DNA from 3 places in the Paenibacillus sp. 7516 genome. Region 1 is predicted to be linked to each of the others. Evidence: predicted binding sites of a transcription regulator. Region 1 holds the regulator's gene; each other region holds the start of a gene.

Region 1 (3,289 bases):
GATACAAAAACGCAAGTCCAATGAGGAAAATAGGAAACAGAAGACTGCGTCCTTTGAAAATGTCCTCACCAGGCGTACCCGAAATCGGCTGACCATTTTTTTTGCGCTGCTGATTCAACTGCTTTGAATTTTTCCGAACCGTTCTCTCGAACGAACGAGCCATGAGAATCCCCCTTATGTCATCTTTGTATCGGCTTACAAAATTCGCAAACCGACATTCCCCCTATAAATTTGCATTCTCAAAATAAAAGGAAGAAACCTAAATATCATTACGATATCTTTAGGTTTCCTTAGTGTTTGAGTTTGCCTTGGTGGCCTTGATCTTTCTCATCATCTACAATTTCAATGGACTCCAGTTGCTGTCTGAAGTTACTGCGGATGTTGTTTAAGTAAATTTCTCTAAGTTTAGCACGTTCGGCAAGTTCTTCCTCTGAAAGTCCAGTGGACTTTTGTTTACGAGCCAATTCATTGATGCGTGCTACCAGGCTATCTATATCCAAGCTTGTCCCCTCCAAAAATACAAAGTCATACTAACTTTGACATGATCGAGGCTGCTTGTCAAGGCTGCTACTTACTCGCTCAACTGAATCATGATTTTAGGGGTTAAACTGAGGCAAAATTAGAACCTGCCCAGCTTGAATTGAAGTCGTTTGAAGCTGGTTAACTTTCTTTATTGCTTCTATATATACACGCGTATCCATATTTTCCGGTTTATGCTCCAAAGATAAGCTCCATAATGTCTCACCCTGGGATACTGCTATTTTGCTGCCAGGAAGAACATTGTTCTCATCACCTGCAAACACAGTCAATACAGTGCTGCAGCCTATAATTATGATTAACGATGCCATAATCAATTTCAACATCCATGTTGGCATCTTGGCTTCTGCAAACCATTGTTTAACGTTACTTATGTTAGACTTGACCGCTTCCGAATTCACCGGTTCGTAAATACTTTGATAAGTGGAATATCTCATATTAATCGTCCTCCAAACGTTTGTTCCTATCTGTTAAAATCAATATAACACGAACACTTGTTTTGTACAACAGATTTTTAGAACAATTGTTCGCTTTATTTTGAACTCCAAATTTTCCGTAAATCTCTAGGTGAATTTTAACTCGTTTTTTTACTATTGTTAGATTTGTAGGACTATACGAATTAATGACTCAAAAACATTGATTTTATCGGATTTTATTTAGAACTTATGTTTGTACGAACGGAGGTTCTATGTTATAATTTTCCCAAACGTTACTAAAATGGGGTTGATACGGTATGTCGAAGATATCCAGCAGGCAGCAAGCTATTCTGGAGTTTATACGCAATGAAGTCCGGTTGAAGGGATATCCTCCTTCCGTACGTGAAATTGGAGAAGCGGTTGGACTGGCTTCCAGCTCTACGGTTCATGGACATCTGGACCGCTTGGAGAAGAAAGGTCTCATTAGACGTGACCCTACTAAACCGAGAGCCATTGAGTTATTAAGCCAAGAGGAATCAGAACACTCCCATCAGTTTGCACACAGTGTTGCTCGCATTCCTGTCGTAGGTAAAGTCACTGCAGGGGTTCCGATTACCGCAACAGAGAACATTGAGGATTATTTCCCGCTACCGACACATTATGTTGGAGAACAGAAAGTGTTTATGCTCTCTGTTGTGGGTGACAGTATGATCGAAGCAGGAATTGTCAATGGAGATTACGTTATCGTACGCCAGCAGCAAACGGCAGATAACGGAGATATTGTCGTTGCGATGACTGAAGATGACGAAGCTACAGTTAAAACATTCTACAAAGAAAAAGACCACATTCGTCTTCAGCCTGAGAATGCAACATTTGAACCACTTCGTTTAAAACATGTTAGCATTTTGGGTAAAGTGATTGGCCTTTTCCGTGATATTCACTAGTCTTTCTTCCAACAGCAAGTCAGCTGAACTGTAATGACAAAAAGAGGTTGCCCTGTTCAACAGGACAACCTCTTTTTTTATAGGCTATATTTCGACTTCATTCATTCCATTTGTTATCGTTTGAGAATGCTTTTGTGATGGGAGAACACTTCAAAGCTTTGCTGACCATGATAAGACCCCATGCCACTCTCTCCTACACCGCCAAACGGTAAATAATGTGAAGTCATATGAGACAACGTATCATTAATGCACCCTCCACCGAAGGATACTTGATCCAAGACCTGATTCTGCAGCTCCTCTTGCTGCGTGAACAGGTATAGCGCCAGCGGTTTGGGACGGCGCACAATCTCAGTGAGTAGAGGATTAAGATCCTCGTAAGTCATTACCGGTAAAATGGGACCGAATATCTCCTCTTGCATAACAGGTGAATCCCAGTCCACATTTCCTACCAAGGTAGGTTCAATCAGCAGCTGATCCCGATCAGAGCGACCACCAATCAGAGCTTGACCATCTTCTAGGAATACAGACAGTCGATCAAAGTTACGTGTGTTGACGATATGGGGAAAATCAGGATTTCCCATGACATCCCTACCGAATTTATCTTGAATCTCCTCACGAATCTCTTCAATGAGTTTATCGTGTACGTCTTGATGTACAAGCAAGTAATCTGGAGCAACACAGGTCTGACCAGCATTCAAGAACTTGCCACGAACGATCCGCTGAGCTGTCAGCTTCAAATCGGCGTCTTTATGAACAATTACAGGGCTTTTCCCACCCAATTCAAGCGTTACAGGCGTAAGATGCTCTGCCGCTGCTTTCATAACAATGCGACCTACACCCGTGCTGCCTGTGAAGAAAATATAATCAAACTTCTCTTTCAACAAGGCTGTGCTCGTTTCGACTTCACCTTCCATGACAGCTACATATTCCTCAGGGAAAATATCCGTGATCAGGTCATACGTTAGACGTGACACTGCCGGCGTTAATTCAGAAGGCTTAATAACAGCACAGTTACCGGCTGCAATTGCACCAATCAAAGGACCAAATGCCAGTTGGAACGGATAGTTCCATGGCGCAATAATGAGAGCAACTCCATATGGTTCTGGATAGATCGTGCTTGTACCATCAGGGATAACAGCACTTGTTGGCACTGCTCTAGGAGCCGCCCATTCCTTAAGGTGTTCTAGTGCAAAATCCAGTTCACCCAAAACGATGCGAATCTCAGAGTTATAGGCCTCTGTTTCCGATTTATTTAGATCAGTATGCAATGCGTCCAATATCCGTTGCTGATATTTCTCTATCCCTTGTCTTAATTGCTGAAGAGCATGAATCCGATTTTCAATATTTTTAGTTTGTCCTGTATAAAAGAAGGCCCGCTGACTTGCAACGAGT
Region 2 (3,289 bases), on a different contig from region 1:
TACTAGATGTACGTAGCGAGCTTGAGCATCGGAATGGCCATATTCCTGGGTCTCTAAACATCCCAGTGGATGAGCTTCGTGAGAGAATGCAAGAGTTAAATGTCTCTAAAGAAATCTGGGTCTACTGCCAAGTAGGTTTACGGGGGTATACTGCAACACAAATTTTGCGTCAGCACGGTTTCACCGTTAAAAATTTGAGTGGTGGATTCAAAACGTACCGCCAAGCGCAATTTAAACCAGCTCCGTATACTGGTCAAAAACATGAGATTACAGATGATCAGCATCATAGCAATCCTGTTTCTCATCCAAAGCAAAATACTTTACATCAGACGGATCAACTCTCTTCTCAGCCATTGCGTATCGATGAAGAATTGGATGTATGTGGATTGAGCTGCCCGGGTCCGTTAATACAAGTAAAGCAGAAGATGGATCAACTATCCGATGGAGAAACGCTACGGGTAAAAGCTTCTGATCCAGGGTTTTACGAAGATGTGAAAGCATGGGCAGCAATGTCTGGTTCAGCACTCATACAGTTGGAACGTGGTAAGAGCGGTATCATTGAAGCAGTACTAACCAAGCAGACAGAGGCAGTCAGATCATCCGCTTCTGAAGTTCAGAATGTTGAACCTGCCAGTACGATGGTTGTCTTCAGTGGCGACCTGGATAAAGCAATAGCCTCTCTTATTATTGCTAATGGCGCAGCTGCAAGTGGGCGCAAAGTAACCATGTTTTATACATTTTGGGGACTAAATATTATTCGAAAGCATCAGACGCAACCTGTTTCCAAAAACATGATAGGTCGTATGTTTGATCTTATGCTGCCACGTGGTAGTCACAAGCTAGGCTTGTCCAAAATGAATATGATTGGTGTCGGTCCTAAAGTTATTCGCGGCATTATGAAGAAAAACAACGTCGCCTCTCTGGAGGAATTGATTCAAACTGCGTTAGCTCAAGGTGTTGAAATGGTTGCTTGTCAAATGTCTATGGATCTGATGGGTATCCAGCGGGAAGAGATCATGGATCAAGTGACTATTAGTGGGGTAGGTTACTATCTAGGCCAGGCTGACAAAGCAAACCATAATCTGTTTATATAGAAGGGGATTCCCATTATATATTAACTAAATCAATCATGAACAAATCTCTGCGGCCTTGAGGGTTTATTCCCTCAGGGTCTTTCTTTTGTTAAAAGACACCTCTTCTGAATGTTGAGTATGATCTTCCCTCGGATGAATATAAATATTTACCTCTTGCATAAAGAACATGTGTTCGGTTTATAATATATACAAACATACGTTCTTAAAGTACAGGAGTGATTTCAGTGTTGACTAAGCAGCGAACCATTATGCTCATTGATATGCAGAGCTTTTATGCTTCAGTCGAAAAGGCCAAAATGCCTCAATACAAAAATAGACCACTCGCCGTTGCAGGCGATCCAGCAAGACGTTCTGGAATTATTCTTGCTGCTTGTCCATTAGCCAAGGCGAAAGGTGTATCCACCGCAGAACCACTCTGGCAGTCGCTGCAGAAGTGCCCTGAACTAATCATTGTTAGGCCTCACATGCAAGAATATATCGAAGTATCCACTCAAATCATGTCCATTATTGAGGAGTTCACCGATCTGGTTGAGCCATACAGTATAGACGAATTATTCGCTGATTTTACAGGGTCTATGCATCTGTTCGGTAATGATCCCGTCGATTTGGCGAAGCAAATTCAAGACAAAATCTATAATGAAACAGGGGTTTACGCAAGAGCGGGCATTGGTGAAAACAAAATCATTAGTAAATTGTGCTGCGATATGATCGCTAAAAAGGCCAAGGGGGGCATTTTCCACTTAAAGAAAGAAGAATTGCACCTCCACATTGGAGATAAGCCCATCCGCGATATGTGGGGGATTGGCTCAAGAATGGAAAAACATTTGTGGAAGATGGGTATCCGAACGATTAGAGACTTGGCGAATACACCTCTTACCCAACTCAAAAATAAATGGGGCGTTAATGGAGAAGTGATCTGGCGCATCGCCAATGGACTTGATAACTCGCCGGTAACCGTCAACACACATAGTACACAAAAGGATATTGGAAATGGAATGACCTTGCCTAGAGATTACAGAGAGGCTTGGGAGATCGAAGTGGTAATCCTCGATATCTGTACTGAAGTATGCCGAAGAGCTCGTAAAAAAGGACTGATGGGTAGTGTCGTTTCCGTGAGTGTGTCTGGAGCGGATTTCGACCATCCAACGGGCTTTCACAGGCAGGTTAAACTGTCTGATCCAACAAACATAACCGTTGATGTGTGCAAGATCGCCAAACGCATATTTCATCAACACTGGGATGGGCAACCGGTGCGCCGTGTAGGCGTATCCCTTTCTCAATTATCCGACGCGGATACATATCAACTATCTTTCTTTGATGATCAGGAGCACAAACGGGCTATTGATCAGGTGATGGACGACATTAAGGATCGATTTGGCGACATTGCCATACTTCGGGCAAGCTCCATTACAGCTGCTGGTCAAGCAATCGATAGAGCATCTAAAATTGGGGGGCACTACAAATGAGCAAAAAACTTGAGGCCAATGGATTATGGGAATCGAGTCGTATGATGCTTCCACAACATAAAGAACGAATCATACAGCATCGTACTCAAATTCATGTTCAAGACAAACCGCTAATTCATGAAGATGAGTGGGAGATCATGGCTCAAAATGTAGATATGTCGCTCAACTATACATTACAAGCCACCATTGAAGTGTTTAATGAGTCGGGCAATCGATATATACACGGAATCGTTACTTCAGTCAGTACCGTTGGAAAGAAAATCAAAATTGAAATGCACAATGGATTTGAATGGGTCGATTTTGATCAATTGGTCACGGTCAAACTTGAAGAAGGAGGCGTGTACGGTGAGACAGACTTCTGAGGAACTTGCACTCGTGAAGAGGCTGGTGGAGCTTCCCTATCTGTTAAGCGCTCTGGAAGTAGATAAGCATAAAATATACGCTTCAAACTTTAAGATGAAATCGGTCTATGTTGACTATTTGGACGGTACCCAAAAGAAAATCGCCTTAGAGATGTACCAATCCAAACAAAGTTTAAAGGAACACCATATCAAAATCATTGATGAACAGAGATCCGAGCTGAGTCTAACGGTAAATTATTCGGTGAGAGGTTACATTCATAAAATGACATTATTATGGAGTAAAGTGAAAGTGGATGTTACCTTAATGCTTACGGAGCATATGAACGTTGATATTACAGAATTGTCCAAATAACAACTAGAGTTAGAG
Region 3 (3,289 bases), on a different contig from region 1:
TTAAGCAGACTCACCTCACCATTCAAAAGATACGGTGATTCGTGCAAACGGAGCGGAGGGGACGGAATTGGATCAGAAGAAGCGAAGCGTTCGCGTTTATCCATGGATTTTCCCTTTGTAAGAAGGGAATCAAAAAAATCCGGGGATAACAGCGATCGGAAGACCAATCCGTCCACGTAGCGGTCTCCCTTTGCACTAAACCTATCTTTTCAACAAACTAATTAACTACAAAGGAAGTGGATTTACCTTGCCATCGGTTACACTGGAACGCAGTCGCAAAAAGCGGCTTGAACATGCACATCCATGGATATATAACAACGAAATTGCCTCGGTTGACGGTAACCCCGAACCGGGAGATCTGGTCAACGTATTGAATCATCAAGGTCGTTATCTGGCGACAGGATACTATAACCCGGCTTCACAAATTACAGTGAGAGTGGTTTCATATCAACCGTTGGAGTTTGAGCAGATGGACACCGCCTTTTTTGCCGCTCGATTCAGCGATTGTCTGCGTCACCGGGAACGTTTTATCCAGGATGGAGAGGCCTACCGTCTCGTTTATGGAGAAGCTGATTTTCTGCCGGGTCTGATCGTGGACCGTTTTGGCAGTGTTCTCGTTGTGCAGCTGCTTACCTTGGGAATGGATCGCTGCCGTGAAGCCATCGTACAGGCTCTGATAGAAGTGATGCAGCCGGAAGGAATTTATGAGCGCAGTGATGTGCCGATTCGTGAGCTGGAAGGACTGGAGCAGACCAAAGGACCGCTGTACGGGGAGTGCCCACGTCATGTTACGGTAACCGAGAATGGCTTGCTTATCAAAGTGGATATCGTGGAAGGCCAGAAAACAGGCTATTTCTTCGACCAGCGTGAGAATCGGGCGGCAATTGAGCCGCTTATGAAGGGCTGGGGCTATAAAAGCGGGATTGCTTTGCAGGAAGTGGAACAAGAGGGAAGCCATCAGCTGTTACCTGTAAATAAAAGTGGTAAAGTGGTGACCTTCCCCTATTGGGATGGGGCTACTGTTCTGGAGTGCTTCTCGCACACGGGCAGCTTCACGTTGAACGCCTGCAAATATGGCGCCAAAAAAGTCACATGCCTAGATATTTCAGAGCATGCTATTGAAAGTGCCCGCACCAATGTAGAATTGAACGGTTTTACGGATCGGGTAGAATTTGTTGTCGCTGATGCCTTCCAGTATTTACGTGAACAGGTCAAGGGAGTAGAAGAGCGTTCCGTACGTGCACGGGCAGCCGAACAGAAAGTGGATACCTCCAAAGCGCTTGCAGCTGGCGGCGGGAAAACATTTGATGTGGTCATTCTTGACCCACCTGCCTTTGCCAAAACCAAATCAGCAGTCAAAGGCGCCTGCCGTGGATACAAGGATATTAACCTGCATGGCATGAAACTTGTGAATGAAGGTGGGTATTTGGTCACAGCGAGCTGTTCGTATCATATGCGTCCCGATCTCTTCCTGGAAACGATTGCGGATGCTGCTGAAGATGCGGGCAAGGTACTGCGCCTGATTGAATGGAAAGCTGCCGGCAAGGATCACCCGCAAATTTTGGGTGTGGATGAAGGGCATTACTTGAAATTTGCAATTTTTGAAGTGCGCAGCAAAACAAACTGATCTGTCATCTTGTTAAAAGTTGACGTTAAGAAACAAGTCCACGGTGTAATAAGCTGTGGGCTTGTTTTGTGTTACAGGAAATCATTTGCCTTTACCGGATTGTGGCAAACGTATGTTCCGAACCAGGTCAGATATGTTATACTGGGAACTAAAATCTTGTTCGTGATGGTTTGGAGGATTAGACATGTCTGTACGCTTTATTATTGGCCGGGCAGGCAGCGGCAAGACGACGCTGATTACCCGGGAAATTACGTCTTTGCTTCAAAAGGAACCTCAAGGCAAACCACTCATATGGTTGGTTCCGGAACAAAGCTCGTTTCGCACCGAGCAGGCTCTGGTTTCTTCTGGCGCGATCAAAGGCACCATGCGTGCAGAAGTATTGGGTTTTCGCCGATTAGCCTATCGTATCATGCAGGAAGCGGGTGGTTCTGCTCGGATTCCAATCGGGGCTGAGGGGAAGAAGATGCTGCTTTATAAAGTACTTCAGCGGCGCAAGGAAGAGTTGAAGCTTTTTGGCGCTTCGGGCAATCAATTGGGCTTTATAGGGCATTTAAATGATTTGTACAGTGAGTTTAAGCGTTATGAACTAGATCCCGGCTTGTTGGAAGAAGGCCTCTCGAATTGGAATACGTCTTCTTCAGCACCGATCCTGGGTGACAAGTTACATGATTTGCTTCTTATATATCGAGATTATGAACAGGAACTAACGGAACTCTACATCGATGATGAAGACACACTGACAGAACTGAACGAACGTTTGGCAGAGAGTGAGCTTCTTCAGGATGCACAAATCTGGATTGACGGTTTTCAGGGCTTTACACCACAGGAAATGAGCGTAATTGGGAGACTGATGCTTCAGTCCTCTTCAGTAACCATTACGTTGACCTTGGATCGGCCATATGATCATGGGGCACTGCCCAGCGAATTGGATCTGTTCCATCCAACAGCGAGCGCATATGCGCGGCTCAAGGGTATGGCTGAGGATCTGGGAGTTATGAGCGAAACGACAGTGCTGCAGCCGGATGTTTTACCAAGATATGAGCACAGCCCTGGTTTGGCCCATCTGGAGTCTGGGTTCGACCGACGGATTCGTTGGAAAAGTGATGGCCGCGATGCAGGCGTGAAGTTATACGCAGCCGAAAATCGCCGGGCTGAGATGGAAGGTGCACTGCGTGAAATGCGCAGATTGGCTCAGGAGGAAGGCGTGCGTTACCGGGACATGGCCGTACTCGTTCGTCAGCTGGATGCCTACGCTGATATTGCCGAGCCACTATTCAGGGACTATGATGTGCCCGTTTTCCTGGATCGCAGAAGAAGTGAGCTTCATCATCCGCTCTCCGAATTCATTCGTTCTGCAATTGATGTCGTTCGTCGCCGCTGGCGTTACGAAGATGTATTTCGCTGTGTCAAAACGGATCTGCTGCTTCCACGTGATGGTTCCATCACTCGTGAAGATATGGACCAGCTCGAAAATTATATACTCGCGTGTGGAATTCACGGATACCGCTGGACCGACGGCAAGCCTTGGAAATACGTCCCGAGTCTGTCTCTGGAAGACAATGGACAGGACGGCCGAAGCCGAGGGCGGGAACAAATGCTGTCGCTTATGGAGAAATGCCGAACGGTTATTACGGATCCGATGGCTGCGTTTGAGAAACGCAT

The links. Region 1 encodes LexA, which represses DNA repair genes until DNA is damaged. Its sites were predicted from a motif close to CGAACATATGTTCG; they were not measured.
Region 2: CHI14_RS02395 (DNA polymerase IV) is a predicted target of LexA. The motif match lies at 1,284-1,297, and genes of this name have one in related genera.
Region 3: addB (helicase-exonuclease AddAB subunit AddB) is a predicted target of LexA. The motif match lies at 1,733-1,746, and genes of this name have one in related genera.

Annotation. Positions count from the first base shown of each region.
Region 1 covers NZ_NPBI01000002.1:64,610-67,898, reverse strand. The annotation lists gene CHI14_RS00400 (hypothetical protein) at 1-163, opposite strand, end outside; gene CHI14_RS00395 (DUF896 domain-containing protein) at 291-500, opposite strand; gene CHI14_RS00390 (LysM peptidoglycan-binding domain-containing protein) at 597-974, opposite strand; gene lexA (transcriptional repressor LexA) at 1,271-1,897, shown strand; gene CHI14_RS00380 (aldehyde dehydrogenase) at 2,011-3,289, opposite strand, start outside.
Region 2 covers NZ_NPBI01000004.1:34,148-37,436, forward strand. The annotation lists gene CHI14_RS02390 (FAD-dependent oxidoreductase) at 1-1,094, shown strand, start outside; gene CHI14_RS02395 (DNA polymerase IV) at 1,343-2,560, shown strand; gene CHI14_RS30270 (YolD-like family protein) at 2,557-2,922, shown strand; gene CHI14_RS02405 (YhjD family protein) at 2,906-3,274, shown strand.
Region 3 covers NZ_NPBI01000020.1:392,359-395,647, forward strand. The annotation lists gene CHI14_RS17720 (hypothetical protein) at 1-176, opposite strand, end outside; gene CHI14_RS17725 (class I SAM-dependent rRNA methyltransferase) at 248-1,627, shown strand; gene addB (helicase-exonuclease AddAB subunit AddB) at 1,812-3,289, shown strand, end outside.